DNA from 3 places in the Paracoccus sp. J55 genome. Region 2 is predicted to be linked to each of the others. Evidence: riboswitches for the same ligand, from Rfam matches in the RefSeq annotation. Region 2 holds a riboswitch; each other region holds the start of a gene.
What was found. A riboswitch is a leader RNA that binds a small molecule or an ion and turns the genes downstream of it on or off. The one in region 2 is predicted to bind thiamine pyrophosphate.
Positions count from the first base shown of each region.

Region 1 (5,133 bases), on a different contig from region 2:
GCGCGCGGCAGGGCGCGGGCGGCCAGTTCCGGCTCGATCAGCCCGCGCAGCGCCGCCAGTTCCTCGATGCGCTCGACCGAAAGCTCCGGCGTGGTGATCCGCCCCGAGGAGGAGAGCGACAGCGCCCCCTCGGCCACCAGGCGCCGCACCGCCTCGCGCGCCGGGGTCATCGAGACGCGATGCTCGGCGGCGATGCCGCGCAGGGTCAGGGCCAGGCCGGGCGGCAGTTCGCCCAGCATGATGCGCTGGCGCAGGTTGCGATAAAGCCGCTCATGGGCGGAACTTTCCGAGGAACGCGAAGCAGTCATGCGCCAGCTGTGATCACAAAACCGGGCGCCGTCAAGTCCGCACGTCAGAGGCGGAACCGCCAGGCCAGCAGCTCATGGCCGTGCCTGCGCAGCCAGGCGCGGTGGCGCGCGTAATCCGGCATCAGCCGCCCGGTCGCGGCCCAGAAGGCCGGCGAATGGTCCATATGCGCCAGATGCGCCACCTCATGCGCCGCGACATAGTCCAGCACCTCGGGCGGCGCCATGGCGAGGCGCCACGAGAACATCAGCCGTCCGTCATGGGTGCAGCTGCCCCAGCGCGAGCGCGTGTCGCGCAGCGCCAGCGCCCGGAAGCCGCGCCCCAGCGCCGCCGCGTAGCGGTCGCAGGCCGCGACCAGCCGGGCCTGCGCCAGATGCTTCAGCCAGGCCTCGACCACCACGCCGGCCGGCCGGGCCTGCGGCACCAGCAGCGCCTCGTCGGTCAGCTCGACCCGGCGCGTGCCTGCCGGAGTGATGCGGCGCAGCCGGCCCTCGACCGGCAGCAGCGCGCCATGCTCGGCAAGCTGCAGCGCCGGCATTTCGGCCCGGGTGCGGCGCAGCCACTCGGCCCGCGACTCGGCAAAGGCGCGGCCGTCCGAAAGGCTGGTGCGGCTGGGCAGGGTCAGCACCACCTCGCCCCCCGCCCGCGCCACGCGCAGCGTCATGCGCCGCGCCCGGGCCGAGCGCCGCAGCGTCACCGGAATGTCGCCTCCGACCAGAATCCTGTCCATCATGTCCCGCATCTTGCGATGGTCCGCCTGTTGCCCCATCTTTCCCCTGCACCGCCACCCGCCCGCAAGGGGAAAAGGCTTTGACAGCCCCGCGCGGCTATGGCAGGGGACAGCGGATTTACCTGAACGCGGCAGAAAAAGAGAATACCATGCCCAAAGAGGAATGGGGCACGAAACGCCTTTGCCCCCATTGCGCCACGCGCTTCTACGACCTGAGAAACGACCCGATGACCTGCCCCGCCTGCGGCGCAGAATTCACGCTGGAAAGCCTGACCAACGGCCGCTCGCGCTCGCTGATCTCGGAAAAGACCGCGGCGCGGGAAGAAGACCAGACCGATCTGGTCGATGACGAGGATCTGGACGACGACGCCGATACCGGCGATCTGGACGACGATCTGCTGGACGACGACGATGACGGCGACATGTCGCTGGACGACATCGCCGACGTGCCCGAGAGCGACGACGAATAAGCCCTCGTCCCGACTGGTCCAGGCCCCGGAACGCGACCCGCGGCCGGGGCCTTTCCTTTGGCGGCCGAAGATGCGGATCATCGACAGACAGGCCATGCGCGCCATCCTGCTGACCCCGGACGACCGGGTGCTGCTGATGCGCGTCGATTACGGCACCGGCGACTGGTGGATCACCCCCGGCGGCGGCGCCGAGCCCGGCGAGACCGCCGAGCAGACCCTGCGCCGCGAACTGGCCGAGGAACTGGGCTTCGCCCTGCCCGCGCTTGGCCCGCTGGTCTGGCGCCGCCGCGTCGCGATGACGCTGCGGCAGCGACGCTGGCGGCAGTCCGAGGACTATTTCCTGATCGAGACCCAGGATTTCGTGCCGGTGATCCGGAACGCGCCCGAGGCCGGCGCCATCCGCGAATTCCGCTGGTGGAGCCTGCCCGAGATGCGCCATACCGGCGAGCGGCTGGCGCCGGCCGCGCTGCCGCGCATCGTGCTGGACTATCGCGCGAACGGGCCGCCCGGCAGCCCGCCCGAGATCGAGATCGTCGAGGATTGACCGTCAGGCCGCGTAGACCTCGTCGAAAAACGCCCGTTCCAGCGTGACGGCGCGCCGGAAGAAGTCGCGCGCCTGATCCGCCGCTCCGGGCCCGGCCCGGTCGAACTCCTCGCGCAGGAAGCCGACGAAATCCCGGAAGAAGGCATTATCGTGCAGTGTGATCCATTCGGCATGGACGAAACGCTCGGGCAGCGGCTGCGGCGCGCGGCTGGCCCAATCGAGGTAAAGCCCCTCGGCCACGTTCAACACCGCCAACACGGCGGGATAGCTGCGCGTCGCCGCCGCCTCGCGCATCAGCGCCTGGAACCCCGCGGTGGGCGCGCTGTCGGGGGTGGCGGCGCGATCCGCCTCGTCCACGCCGAGCGCCGCGAAGGCGCGCAGGAAATAGTCGTTCTCCTCGCCCGAGACCATGCCGGCGAAACGCCCGAAGCGCAGCCGCGATTCGAAGCGGTCGGCCGAGGCGATGGCCGCGCCCAGAAGCGTCAGGAAGGCGTCGAGAAAGCGGTGATCCTGCATCAGGTAGCGCGCCATCGCCGCATCCGCGATGCTGCCGGCGAACAGCTCGCGTACGAAGCGGTGCTCGACGGCGGCGGTCCAGTCCGCGGCGCATTCCCGGCGCAGGGTTTCGAAAAAGCTCTCGGTCATCGGGGCCCTCATGGCTTGGGGCGAGACCGGGTTGCAGTTCGGCCTCGCGGTGAGGCCGGCAAAAGACAGGCGCATCCTTCCCATCCCTTCGCCGGCATGATCCGGATCAGGTTCGAAGGGTCACCGCGCCGCCCGTCGTCGGGTCGATCGAGGCCAGCGGTCTCTCAGCCCCTTGCCGGGACTCCCCTTGGTGGCGCCAGACTAGCGCGCGGCGCGGCGGCTGTCACGGCCTGCCCACAAGATCGTGAGCCGCGAAATCCGGAACCGGCCGGCTGCGGCGCGGCATTGCGTCTTGCAGCCGGGGGCGAGATGTTATCTCGTTGCCGCAGGGCGGGCGCTACCCGCCCGCAGTCAGGACCGGGACCATGACGACGGGCGAAATGCCGAAACCCACGACCGCGACAGAACTGAACGATCCCGCCGCCTCGCGGCAAAGCCCGAAACAGGTCGGCCTGCGCCTGCACCGGCCGCCGCTTCTGACCAATATCTCGGCCGCGCGCTGGCTGCTGCTGGCCATCGTGGCGGCCTCGATCTATTTCTTCCACGGCTTCCTGGTGCCGGTGCTGGCGGCCATGGTGATCGCGCTGGCCAGCTGGCCCCTGCGCGAGCGCGCCGCCCGCCAGCTGAACCTGGGCCGCACCGGGGCGGCGACGGTGCTGGTGCTGGTGCTGGTCTGCTTCCTGCTGATCCCCATCGCCATGGCGCTGATCTATGCCTTCCGCGAGCTGCGCGACTGGATCAACTGGGCGATCGTGGTCAACAGCTCGGGCGCGCCGACGCCGGGCTGGATGGTCGAGCTGCCGCAGGTCGGCGACTGGCTGGACGAGAACTGGCAGACCTATATCGGCCGGCCCGGCGGCATCAGCGAGATCGTGCAGCTGGTCAGCGGCTCGAATATCGGGGCGATCTATCGCGGCGCGGTGACGGCGGGGACGCTGGCCTTCCATCTGGCGCTGACCTTGCTGTTCATGCTGATTACCCTGTTCGTGCTGTATCGCGACGGCGACAAGATCGTGGCGCAGATCGACCAGGTCGGCCGCCGCATCCTGCCCGACCGCTGGAGCAGGCTGTCGCGCGTCGTGCCCGCGACGATCAGCTCGACCGTGACGGGCATGACCCTGATCGCCATCGGCGAGGGGGTGATCCTGGGCGTGGCCTATTGGCTGGCCGGCGTGCCCTCGCCGGTGACCTTCGGGGTGATCACCGGCTTCATGGCGCTGATCCCGGGCGGCGCGCCGCTGTCCTTCACCCTGGTCTCGGCCTATCTGGTGGCCAGCGGCTCGCCCGTCGAGGGGGCGGCGCTGTTCGTCTGGGGCACCTGCGAGCTGTTCGTGGTGGACAAGACCATCCGCCCGGTTCTGGTCGGCGGCCCGGTCAAGCTGCCGTTCCTGCCGACCTTTTTCGGCCTGATCGGCGGGGTCAAGACCATGGGCATCGTCGGGCTGTTCGTCGGCCCGGTGCTGATGGCGCTGCTGGTCTCGATCTGGCGGGAATGGCAGCGCGAGCTTGCCGAAGAAGAGCAGCGGCAGGACAGCAAGCTGATCGGCCTGGAGTGACCGGGGCCTGACCGGCCCCCGGCGCAAGAACGGCGGAACATGGAAAAAGGCGGGGCGCAGATGCGTCCCGCCTTTCCTGTTGCGGCCGGGCTTCCGTCGGCGCCGGCGTCCGGATCAATCCGCCGGAAGCGGCGCCGGAGGCACCACGGGATCCTCCTGCGGCGGCGCGGCCAGCGATTCCGGCAGCGGCGTCAGCGTCACGCCGGCACCGGCGCCCAGCGGCTCGCCCTCGCGATTGGTCTCGGTCGGGGCGACGGCCTCGCCGGGTGCGATCGCGCCCGAGCTCTCGGCCTCGGCTTCGTCCTCGTCCGCGGCGGGGGTCGAGGCCGGCCGGGGCACCGGCACCGGATTGGCCCGGTCGGCCCCGTCGTTGCGCAGGTAGTCGAAGAACTCGCCCTGCGGCTGGATCACCAGCGAGCTGTTCTCGCCCCGCAGCGCCCGCTCATAGGAGGTCATCGAGCGGGTGAAGGCAAAGAACTCGGGGTCGCGGCCGAAGGCATCGGCGTAGATGGCGTTGCGGCGGGCATCGGCTTCGCCGCGCACCACCTCGGCGCGCTTCCGCGCCTCGGAGGTCAGCTCGACCACGGTGCGGTCGGCGGCGGCGCGGACGCGCTGCGCGGCCTCGCCACCGCGGGCGATCTCGTCGGCGGCCTCGCGCTCGCGCTCGGCACGCATCCGGGCATAGGTCGCGGTCAGGTTCTGCTCGGGCAGGTCGGTGCGGGTCAGGCGCACGTCGATGACGCGGATGCCCAGGTCGCGGGCATCGTCGCGCGACAGGTCGCGGATGCGATTCATCAGCGGCGTCCGGTCGTCCGACAGCACCGTGGTCGAGGGCACCGAGCCCAGCACCTGCCGGATCGCATTGGTCACGATCGGCTCAAG
Region 1 covers NZ_AZVA01000001.1:207,053-212,185, forward strand. The annotation lists gene PARJ55_RS0101010 (GntR family transcriptional regulator) at 1-308, opposite strand, end outside; gene PARJ55_RS0101015 (M48 family metallopeptidase) at 353-1,036, opposite strand; gene PARJ55_RS0101020 (FYDLN acid domain-containing protein) at 1,186-1,506, shown strand; gene PARJ55_RS0101025 (NUDIX hydrolase) at 1,577-2,050, shown strand; gene PARJ55_RS0101030 (TenA family protein) at 2,054-2,695, opposite strand; TPP riboswitch at 2,762-2,893, opposite strand; gene PARJ55_RS0101035 (AI-2E family transporter) at 3,061-4,251, shown strand; gene hflC (protease modulator HflC) at 4,366-5,133, opposite strand, start outside.
Region 1: it holds a riboswitch for thiamine pyrophosphate, as region 2 does, so the genes downstream of both, PARJ55_RS0101030 (TenA family protein) here and thiC (phosphomethylpyrimidine synthase ThiC) in region 2, are expected to answer to the same signal.

Region 2 (5,133 bases):
TCGCGGTCCGGCAGGCCCAGATGTTCCTTGGGCGTGACATAGCACAGCATCGCCGTCCCGAACCAGCCGATCATCGCCGCGCCGATGGCGCTGGTGATATGGTCATAGCCCGGCGCGATATCAGTGGTCAGCGGCCCCAGCGTATAGAACGGCGCCTCGTGGCAATGCGCCAGCTGCTTGTCCATATTGGCCTTGATCTTGTGCATGGGAACATGCCCCGGCCCCTCGATCATCACTTGGCAGTCATGCGCCCAGGCGATCTTTGTCAGCTCGCCCAGGGTTTCCAGCTCGGCAAACTGCGCCGCGTCATTGGCATCCGCGATCGAGCCGGGCCGCAGCCCGTCGCCCAGGCTGAAGCTGATGTCATAGGCGCGCATGATCTCGCAGATCTCGGCGAAATGCTCGTAGAGAAAGCTCTCGCGGTGATGATGCAGGCACCATTTCGCCATGATCGAGCCACCGCGCGACACGATCCCGGTCACCCGGCTCGCCGTCAGCGGGATCATGTGCAGCCGCACCCCGGCATGGATGGTGAAATAGTCCACCCCCTGTTCGGCCTGCTCGATCAGCGTGTCGCGGAAGATCTCCCAGGTCAGGTCCTCGGCCACGCCGCCGACCTTTTCCAGCGCCTGATACAGCGGCACCGTGCCGATCGGCACCGGCGAATTGCGGATGATCCAGTCTCGGATATTGTGGATATTGCGCCCTGTGGACAGGTCCATGACCGTGTCGGCGCCCCAGCGGATCGCCCAGACCATCTTGTCCACTTCGTCCTCCATCGAGGAGGTGACGGCCGAGTTGCCGATATTGGCGTTGATCTTGACCAGGAAATTGCGGCCGATGATCATCGGCTCAAGTTCGGGATGGTTGATGTTTGCGGGAATGATGGCGCGGCCTGCGGCGATTTCGTCGCGGACGAATTCGGGCGTGACCAAATCGGGGATCTGGGCACCGAAATCCTCACCGTCGCGGACATAGGCGGTGATGCGGCCCTCGTTCTCGCGGATGGCGACATATTCCATTTCCGGGGTGATGATGCCGGCCCGGGCATAGGCAAGCTGGGTTACCGCCCCATGGGCGGCACGCAGAGGCGCATGACGGACCGGAAAGGCCGGGGTCAGGCGCGCGCCCTCGGCAAAGCCGTTATCGGCGGCGGTCACCGGCCGCGCGGCGACCGGCGTGACATCGCCGCGCATCTGCTGCCATTGCCCGCGCCACCGCGGCAAGCCGCGCGTGATCGCGATATCGGCCTGCGGGTCGGTATAGGGCCCGGAACTGTCATAGACGGTCAGCGCCGGCTCGCCGGTCAGGGCAATGCGGCGCATCGGCACGCGGATGTCGTGCAATACGCCGGGCAGATGGATCTTGTCCGAGGCGGGCATGGCGCCGGTGGTAATCCGGGGCTGGGGGTGGTCCTTCATTGCGGTCTCCCTGTTTGGGGACCCGGCTGACAGGGGCTTCGAAAGGGGCCACGCGGCCAATGGGCCAACGCGGCCCGAAAGGACCGCGCCCCGAGATAACGGAGGTTGATTGCCCTTCGGTCTTCCTACGCCAGTGTCAACTGGGTCAGGTTCAAAGGGTCGCGTCACCGGGGTTGCCCCCTGTCAGCCTCTCAGTCCCCGTGGCGGGACTCCCCTGACGAAGCGCAAAGGTTGGACATTTTCCCCGTCGTGTCAATATCGGAGGCGATGGATCTTGATGGCCTGCCGGAGATATATCAGCCCTGCAACCAGGCGCGGCGAGGTCGCAGGGCGCTCCTGGTGCGAGGGGAAAATCTCGTCCTAAATCAGTGGCAGCCGCAGCACTGCGGATGAACGACCGCTATGCCAAAGTTTTTGCGGCTGCCATACCGCATCGCAGCCGGCAGCTTTCCGTCCTTACCACCGACTACTCGGCCTTCAGCAATGTCCAACTCTCCACCCCTAAACCCTGTGCCACGCGATATAGGTTGTCGATGGAGATGTTCTGCTCCGACCGCTCCACCGCGCTGAGATAGGTCCGGTTCAACCCGCATTCATGCGCCAGATACTCCTGCGACCAGCCGCGCTCGGCCCGCAGCCTGCGCATGTTGCGCGCCACGATGTCTCGCAGAGGACTCTTGGGGGTCGTCTTCATGCACAATGCTATTGTGCGTCGACGCTTTTAACTCTACCTGTTTTAACATTCATTCGACATCCAGGAGCCCTTCATGCCCCACCAATGTCCGCATTGCATGACCGAGATTCATGCCGAGGCCTCCACCTGCCCCGCCTGCGGGGCGATCCGCGGGGTGTGGGGCCGCTCGGTCGAAAGCTGGCGCCAGGCATCGACCTTCATGCTCGGCGTGGCCGCATTCTTCGTTCTTGCCGGCATAGTCTTTGGCACTTGGGTTGCATCGGTCGATGACCAAACGACGGCATTCGACGGCTTGATCGCCTTCCTGTTCCTTTCGCCGTTCATGCTGTTCGCTGGCGGTGTCGGCCTGTTCCTGCGCTACGTGATCCCCCGCATGCAGGAGGGCTGGTACCGATGAGGGCCGCGAAGCGGAAACCGACCGTCGGCCCGAAGCGCACCTCGATCTGCCTCAGTGCCGAGGCGCACAAATCCCTGCGGATCGAGGCCCTGCGGCGCGACATCACCATGAGCCAGTTGATCGCACAGGCGCTGGCCGATGCCGGCATCGACATTCCTCCGGAGGATCTGGAAGCATGAAGCATCTGATCACCGCCGCGCTGATCAGCCTCGCCAGCCCGGCCCTTGCCGCCGGCTGGTATTTCGAGGCCTCCATCGAGGGCGGCGCCGAATACTGGACTTTCACCAACGAGACCGGTGAGGTCAGCCCGCGCCGGGTGCGCGGCAACGAGATCTGTATCACCCGCACCGACCAGATGAACGAATTCGACGCCAACGGCACCTGTGACTTCAACAACTGCCGCGTCAGCGTGACGCTGAACGGCCGCAACGCCGAGGCGGGCGAACGGGTCAGCATCCGGTTCTCGAATGGTGAGAAGCTGGATTTCGTGGCAGACGGTGGTGACATTCTGCTGAGCAATTTCGACACGGCCGGGATGGGCGCGACCAACCTCTTCGTCCACAATGTCCGGCTAGCGGAATGGGTCGAGATCGGCTTCGGTGGCAAGCGCCACCGCTTCAGCCTCGCTGGATCGGCGGCGGCTCTGGACGCGATCCGGCCATGGATGACGGGAGGCAAGTGATGACCTCCCACGGGACCATGCACGCAACCAACGGATATCGGCGCAAAGGGCCTGACTACCTGAACAACCCGGACATGGTTGCGTTCACCATCGGGCGGGTCGTGATGGCAAAGATGACGACCGGCCGCCCCCTCAGCTGGAATACGCTACGGGCACGGCTGATGCATATCGCTGAGGGAGATACCGTCGATCTGCCGGCAGGCGTGAATGCGGAGATGGCATTGGCAGCCCTGCGATATCTCCCGGAACCTCCAGACGCTTCCCGTTACAAGGGCTGAGGGCAGGAACCTCACGCGCTGATCGGGGGGCTCCCGCCCAGGAAATGGGCCAGGCGAGGCACGGGCCACCGCCACCGCCTCGCCGGATCAGCGGCAGCGCTGGATATGACCCAGCGACAAATGACAGGAGACAAATAATGCCCCCGCAACCGTTCAAAGGCGAACTGCCCGCATCGATCTTCGAGCCGGATGAGGTCAAAGCACGCAATTGGTGGGCCGCGCTGACCGAGCCGGAACAGGAAGAGCGCATCTACGACCTGACCCAGGTGCTGGAATTCTACGGCATCGACCTGCCCGACAGCGATGAGCGCTGGATGATGGCCTGCTGGGAAAACGAATTCGCCTGACCCCGTCCCTACGGCCCGTCGTGAAGCGAGCGGGCCGGGGTCAGGCTGCGCGCAAACCGCATTCCGACCGCCCCCACGAGGCTGGGGCGGAATGCGGTTTGCGGCCGCCCATCGGGCGGCATCCTTCAAGCTGCCGCCGGTCAAGATACCCTACATCTCCATCGCGCTTTGACTGTGCATGCGCCGCACTGTTGGTTGTCATGCACAAGCCCGAAGACATGCCGTGTGCCTTCCGACAACTGGACTCATTGAAGTCAGCCCGACAGCAAATGGAAATATCCCCCTATTAACCTTGCAAATCGGGAATCAATCTCCATAATTGCAAGGATGTTGATCGAGCGCCGCATCACCGACACCGTGAAGTCCCTGCTGGACGACAGTCCCGCCGTTGCCCTGCTGGGGCCGCGCCAGGTCGGCAAGACCACGCTGGCCCAAGAACTGGGGGAAGAGCGGCCGTCGCTCTATCTCGACCTCGAATCCAGCGCCGACCAGGCGAAGCTCTCCGATCCCGAGCTCTACCTTTCGGCGCATGAGGACAAGCTGGTCATCCTTGATGAGGTCCAGCGGGTGCCGGACCTGTTCCAGAACCTGCGCGGCCTGATCGACCGGGGACGGCGCAAGGGGCTGCGGGCGGGGCGCTTCCTGCTGCTCGGCTCGGCCTCCATCGACCTGCTGCGGCAGTCGGGTGAGACGCTGGCGGGCCGGATCGCCTATGCCGAGCTTGCTCCCCTTGATGCGCTGGAGGTTCCCGCCGCCGATCTGGATCGGCTCTGGCTGCGCGGCGGCTTTCCCGACAGCTTCCTCGCCCGCGACGATCAGGCCAGCCTGCGCTGGCGGCGCGACTTCATCCGCACCTATCTGGAACGCGACATTCCCGCACTCGGCCCCCGCATCGCGGCCGAGACGCTGCGGCGCTTCTGGACCATGCTGGCGCATCGGCAGTCCGGCCTGTCGAACGCCGCCGAGCTTGCCCGCGCGCTCGGGGTCGATGCCAAGACCGTCGCCTCCTATCTCGACCTGCTGGTCGATCTGATGCTGGTGCGCCGGCTGGAGCCCTGGCACGCGAATATCGGCAAGCGGCTGGTCAAGTCCCCGCGCATCTATGTGCGCGACACCGGCATCCTGCATGCCCTGCTGGGACTGACGACGCTGGACGACGTTCTCGGCCACCCCGTCGCGGGCGCCAGTTGGGAAGGTCTGATCATCGAGACCGCCCATGCCCTGATGCCGGATGGGACGCAGGCCCGGTTCTATCGCAGCGGTGCGGGGGCCGAGGTCGATCTGGTGCTGACCCTGCCGGGCGGCGCGGTCTGG
Region 2 covers NZ_AZVA01000004.1:84,651-89,783, forward strand. The annotation lists gene thiC (phosphomethylpyrimidine synthase ThiC) at 1-1,421, opposite strand, end outside; TPP riboswitch at 1,527-1,647, opposite strand; gene PARJ55_RS0105655 (helix-turn-helix domain-containing protein) at 1,888-2,115, opposite strand; gene PARJ55_RS0105660 (zinc ribbon domain-containing protein) at 2,213-2,512, shown strand; gene PARJ55_RS0105665 (hypothetical protein) at 2,509-2,691, shown strand; gene PARJ55_RS0105670 (hypothetical protein) at 2,688-3,194, shown strand; gene PARJ55_RS0105675 (hypothetical protein) at 3,194-3,472, shown strand; gene PARJ55_RS0105680 (hypothetical protein) at 3,610-3,819, shown strand; gene PARJ55_RS0105690 (ATP-binding protein) at 4,147-5,133, shown strand, end outside.

Region 3 (5,133 bases), on a different contig from region 2:
ACGGTGGCGATGCCGGCGCGCGAGGCGCGGAACGCCTCGGCCATGATCGCGGGCGAGGGGTATTGCGCCGTGCCCAGCATCAGCGGGCTTGCGACTTCGGTTCCGTAAAAGACCGGCATCTCAGCCCCCCTGCATCGGCGCCACGACTTCCAGCGCGTCGCCATCCTTCAGCGTGGTTGCGGGCCGGGCGGCGGCGGGCAGGAAAGCGCCGTTCAGCGCCGTCGCCACCTTGGCCGCGCCCAATCCGATCTCGGCCAGCGCATCCTGCACGGTCGGGCCGGTCAGGTCGCGCGCCTCTCCGTTAAGGGTGATCTTCATCCATGAACTCCGGTTTCCGGCCCTCGAGAAGGTAATCGGCGGCCATGCGGGCCACGGCGGGGGCCAGAAGATAGCCGTGGCGGTAAAGGCCGTTTGCGTAAAGCGTGCCGCCGCGCCGGCGCAGGCGGGGCAGGTTGTCGGGAAAGGCGGGCCGCGCATCCGAGCCAAGCTCCAGGATCTCGGCCTCGGCGAAGCCGGGATGCAGGGCATAGGCGGCCGACAGCATCTCGACGGCCGAGCGCGCGGTGACGCGATACTTGCCGCCGGTTTCCAGCATCGTGGCGCCGATCATGTAGACGCCCTCGCCGCGCGGCACGAGATACAGGGGGATGCGCGGATGCAGCAGGCGGATGGTGCGGGTCAGCGTCACTTCCGGGCAGCGGATCACCAGCATTTCGCCGCGCACGCCGCGCAGGTCGGGAAGCTGGTCGCGGGCCGCCAGCCCGCGCGCATCGACGATCAGGCCGGCGGGCGTGCCCTCGGTCTCGATGGCGACGCCCTGCGCCTCCAGCCGGTCGCGCAGGGCCAGCAGCGCGGCGCGCGGGTTCAGATGCGCCTCGGTGGCGAAATGCAGCCCGCGCGGGAAGCGCCCGGACAGTTCCGGCTCCAGCGCCGCGATCTCCTCGGCACTCACCGGCTGATGCGCCTGGGTCAGCCGGGCGAAGCGGTCGAGTTCCGCCCGGTCCCGTGAGGGGGCGAGGACCAGCGTGCCGCGCCGGATGACCTCGGCGCCATTCGCCTGCCACCAGTCGGCGGCGTCAAGGCCGAGGCGCAGCACCGCCGGCTCGGCGCTTTCGGCCTCGCAATAGGGCGCCAGCATGCCGCCGGCGCGCCAGCTGCAGGCCTGCGCGCCGGGCTTGCCGGCCGGGTCGATGATCCGGGGCAGAGTGCCGCGCGCCGCCAGTTCGGTGGCGATGCACAGCCCCATCACCCCGGCGCCCAGGATGGTGATCGCGGTCATGTCCGTCTCCAGAGCGCGTGGAAATGATGCACCGGGCCGTGGCCCAGCCCCACCGCCAGCTCATCGGCGGCGGCGATGGCGCCTTGCAGCCAGCCATGGGCGCGGGTCACGGCATCGGGCACCGCCATGCCCTGGGCCAGCCCCGCCGCGATGGCCGAGGACAGCGAGCAGCCGGTGCCGTGGGTGTTGGGCGTCTGCTGGCGCGGGGCCGTCAGGACCAGCGGCTGCGGCCCGACCAGAAGGTCGGTACAGGCGTCCTCGCTGGCATGGCCGCCCTTCATCAGCACATGGTCGGCGCCCAGGGCGCGCAGCGCCTCGCCCTGCTCTCGCATTTCCTCGGGCGTCGCGGCGGCGGGGCGACCCAGAAGCCGCGCCGCCTCGGGCAGGTTCGGGGTCAGCACCGTCGCCAGCGGGATCAGTTGCTCGCGCAGCGCCGAGACGGCATCGTCCGGCAGAAGCGCGTCGCCGGATTTCGCCACCATCACCGGGTCCAGCACCACCGGCACCGGATTGTCCGCCAGCAGCGCCGCCAGCCGGTCGGCGACGACTGTGATCACATCTGCGCCGCCGACCATGCCGATCTTGACCGCGCGCACCTCGAGATCGCCGAAAACCGCGTCGATCTGCGCCGCGACCATGGCGGGGCTGACCGGCTCGACCGCAGCGACGGTGCGGGTGTTCTGCGCGGTGATCGCCGTGATCACAGAGGCGCCATAGACCCCGAGGGCCGAGAAGCTTTTCAGGTCGGCCTGGATCCCGGCGCCGCCGCCGCTGTCCGAGCCGGCGATGGTCAGCGCGATGGGATGGGGCTGCAATCCCGACATGGCCCGCCTTTCGTTTTGGCCGGGCATGGGGACGTGGGGCGGATGGGTGGCGGACCGGGAATTGCGGGGCCGCATCACTCTACCCTTCCCTACGCCGGCATGACCCGGATCAGGTTCGATGGGTCGGTGCCCGGCACCTCTCAGCCCCGTGCGGGGCTCCCCAAGTGTATGAGTCTTTCGCGCGACACTAGGCCCCGGCGTCCCGCTTTGCAAGGGCCGAGCGCCGCCGGTCCGTCGCGGGGTGTCACGCATCTGTCCGCCTGGCCGGGCAAGATGGCGGGCGGCCTGCGGCGGTTTCGGGCTTTACACCGCCCGGAATTCCGGCCGATCTGGGCCCGGTGGAAAGGGAAGGATGCGATGAAAAGCGTGATCTTCGACCTGGGCGGGGTGCTGATCGACTGGGATCCGGTCCTGGCCTTTGCGGATGTCTTCACCAGCCGGACCGAGGCCGAGGCCTGGATGGCCCGCATCGACTTTCCCGGCTGGAACCGGATGCAGGACGGCGGGCGCAGCTTTGCCGAGGGGCTGGCCGCCGCCCGCGCCGAGCATGGCGACGAGGCGCGGCACCTGGCGGGCTATCTGGCGGCCTTTCCCGTCACCATCGAAAAGACCGTGCCCGGCAGCTGGGTGGTGGCCGAGGCGCTGCTGGCCCGAGACGTGCCGCTTTATGCGCTGACCAACTGGTCGGCCGAGACCTGGCCGCATGCGCTGGAGCTGCATCCCCGCCTGGGTGCGATCTTCGCCGATATCCTGGTCTCGGGCCAGGTCGGCGTGCTGAAACCCGACCCGGCGATCTTCCGGCTGCTGATGGACCGCAACGGGCTGCGGCCCGGGGACTGCATCTTCGTCGACGACAGCCCGGCCAATGTCGAGGGCGCCCGCGCGCTGGGCATGGACGGGATTCACTTTACCGGCGCCGAGGCGCTGGGCCGGGACCTGGCGCGGCGCGGGGTGATTTGAAGAGGGCCGGCAGGTAGCAGGTCTGCTTTGCGGAAAGCTGCTGTTAAATGATCGATATCGGTGTGACTACAAAACGGTGCTTGCGATGATCCCCACCACCCGCTCCAGATACGGCCAAACGGAAGTGCGGTATCTCGGCGGCGCTAGCGTCGGCGATATAAACACCGTCCGCTCTCGGAAGCTCACCTGCACGGGCGCGGAATCTGGCGACGGCACCTGCGGCATTGCCATGCCAAAAGCGCGACCAAACTGTTTGGACGCGCCGACACCGTAGACGATCATTGCGCGCCACGGCACGTGTTCGAGCACGGCCTTGAATATTTCGGTGCCATGAGCGCGGTCTTCATCCGAAAGATCAGCATCATAGCGCGCACTGGCGCAAGAAATGTTCGTCTGCATTGAGGTTAGCCCGCGTTCGGCCAGCATCTTGGAGAGCCGGGCTAAGTTGGGTCGTGTCTTTGACGGTTTGGTGGTGGCCGCATCATACATCTCCCTGCAGGATCGACCATTGCGATTCCATAGCGCGTCCAGAAACTGATCGTGGGTTCCCACGTCAGCGCAATGAAAGGTTTTTGCCGAACTGGCCCCGACGATCAGGACCTTGACCTGATCGGGATCCGTATCGGTCATCCAAGGACGCGGATATGCACCGCGGCGCGGCATTGTCAGGGAACGAATGCGGTCCTCAAACGTCATCGCGTTTCCGTCTAGCAGATTGCACGCACCTAGATACTATTGCGGTTCGATGGGGTGCTCCGAGCGTCAGAAATGGGCTCACCCCTACCGCCCCCCTATCCCACCAGCTTCGCCACATGGCGCAGCGCCAGCAGGTAGCCATTGACCCCGAAACCGGCGATCACGCCCTCGGCGCGCAGGCTGACATAGGAATGGTGGCGGAAGCTCTCGCGCTTGTGGACATTCGAGATATGCACCTCGATCACCGGCCCGTCGAAGGCGTTCAGCGCATCGAGGATCGCCACCGAGGTATGGGTGAAGGCGGCCGGGTTGATGACGATGGCCTGGGCCGACCGCCGGGCCTCGTGGATCAGGTCGATGATCGCGCCCTCGTGGTTCGACTGGTGGAAGGCGATGTCCAGCCCCAGCTCGGACCCAAGCGCCTTGCAGTCGCGCTCGACGTCAGCCAGCGTGGTGCTGCCATAGATCTCGGGCTGGCGCTGGCCCAGCAGGTTCAGGTTCGGGCCGTTCAGGACATAGACGGTGGGCATGGCAATCTCCGCGAGGATGGGGGCAATCTAGCCCAGTTCGGCCAGAAAGATATAGCCCGCGCCGTAGATCGTCTTGATCAGCCGCGGGTTCTTCGGGTCCTCGCCCAGCTTGGTGCGCAGGCGCGAGATGCGCACGTCCATCGCCCGGTCGAAGCTTTCGCCCGCCGTGCCGCCCAGCGTCTCCAGCATCTGCGCGCGCGAGATCAGCCGGCGCGGATTGTCGAGGAACAGCCGCAGGACCTCGGCCTCGGCATGGGAGATCGGGGTCTCGGCGCCCTCGGGCGAAGTCAGGGTGTAGCGGTCGAAATCCGCGGACCATCCGGCGAAGCGGATCTGCTGGCGGCCGGCGCCGGTCTCGCGCTGGGGCCTGCGCAGCCGGGCGCGGATGCGGGCCACGACCTCGGCCGGCTCGAAGGGCTTGATGATGTAGTCGTCGGCGCCCAGCTCAAGGCCCGTCACCCGGTCCTGCACCTGCGCCCGGCCCGAGATGATGATGATCGCCGCGCCGGATTCGCTGGCCAGCCGGTGCACCAGCGCCAGCCCGTCGCGGTCGGGCAGGCCCAGGTCGATCAGGCAGGCATCGGGCTGGATACGGCGCAGCGCCGCCTCGAATTCGGTGGCGCGGGCGAAGCCTAAGGTGCGGAAGCCCGCCTCCTCCAGCGCCGCGGAGAGCAGGCGGCGGATTTCGGGTTCGTCGTCGAGGATGGCGATCAAGGGGGCGTCAGTCATCGGTCTCTGCCATGGCCACGGCCAGTTCGGTGTCGCCAAAGGGCTTGGTCAGGACCGGTCCGTCAAGCCCCGATCTGCGCGGATCGCCCGGCGGCAGCGCCGTCATCAGCACCAG
Region 3 covers NZ_AZVA01000002.1:344,218-349,350, forward strand. The annotation lists gene PARJ55_RS0103760 (thiazole synthase) at 1-119, opposite strand, end outside; gene thiS (sulfur carrier protein ThiS) at 121-318, opposite strand; gene PARJ55_RS0103770 (FAD-dependent oxidoreductase) at 302-1,279, opposite strand; gene thiD (bifunctional hydroxymethylpyrimidine kinase/phosphomethylpyrimidine kinase) at 1,276-2,103, opposite strand; TPP riboswitch at 2,173-2,276, opposite strand; gene PARJ55_RS0103780 (HAD family phosphatase) at 2,461-3,063, shown strand; gene PARJ55_RS23840 (hypothetical protein) at 3,130-3,759, opposite strand; gene aroQ (type II 3-dehydroquinate dehydratase) at 3,855-4,289, opposite strand; gene PARJ55_RS0103795 (response regulator transcription factor) at 4,317-5,018, opposite strand; gene PARJ55_RS0103800 (PAS-domain containing protein) at 5,011-5,133, opposite strand, start outside.
Region 3: it holds a riboswitch for thiamine pyrophosphate, as region 2 does, so the genes downstream of both, thiD (bifunctional hydroxymethylpyrimidine kinase/phosphomethylpyrimidine kinase) here and thiC (phosphomethylpyrimidine synthase ThiC) in region 2, are expected to answer to the same signal.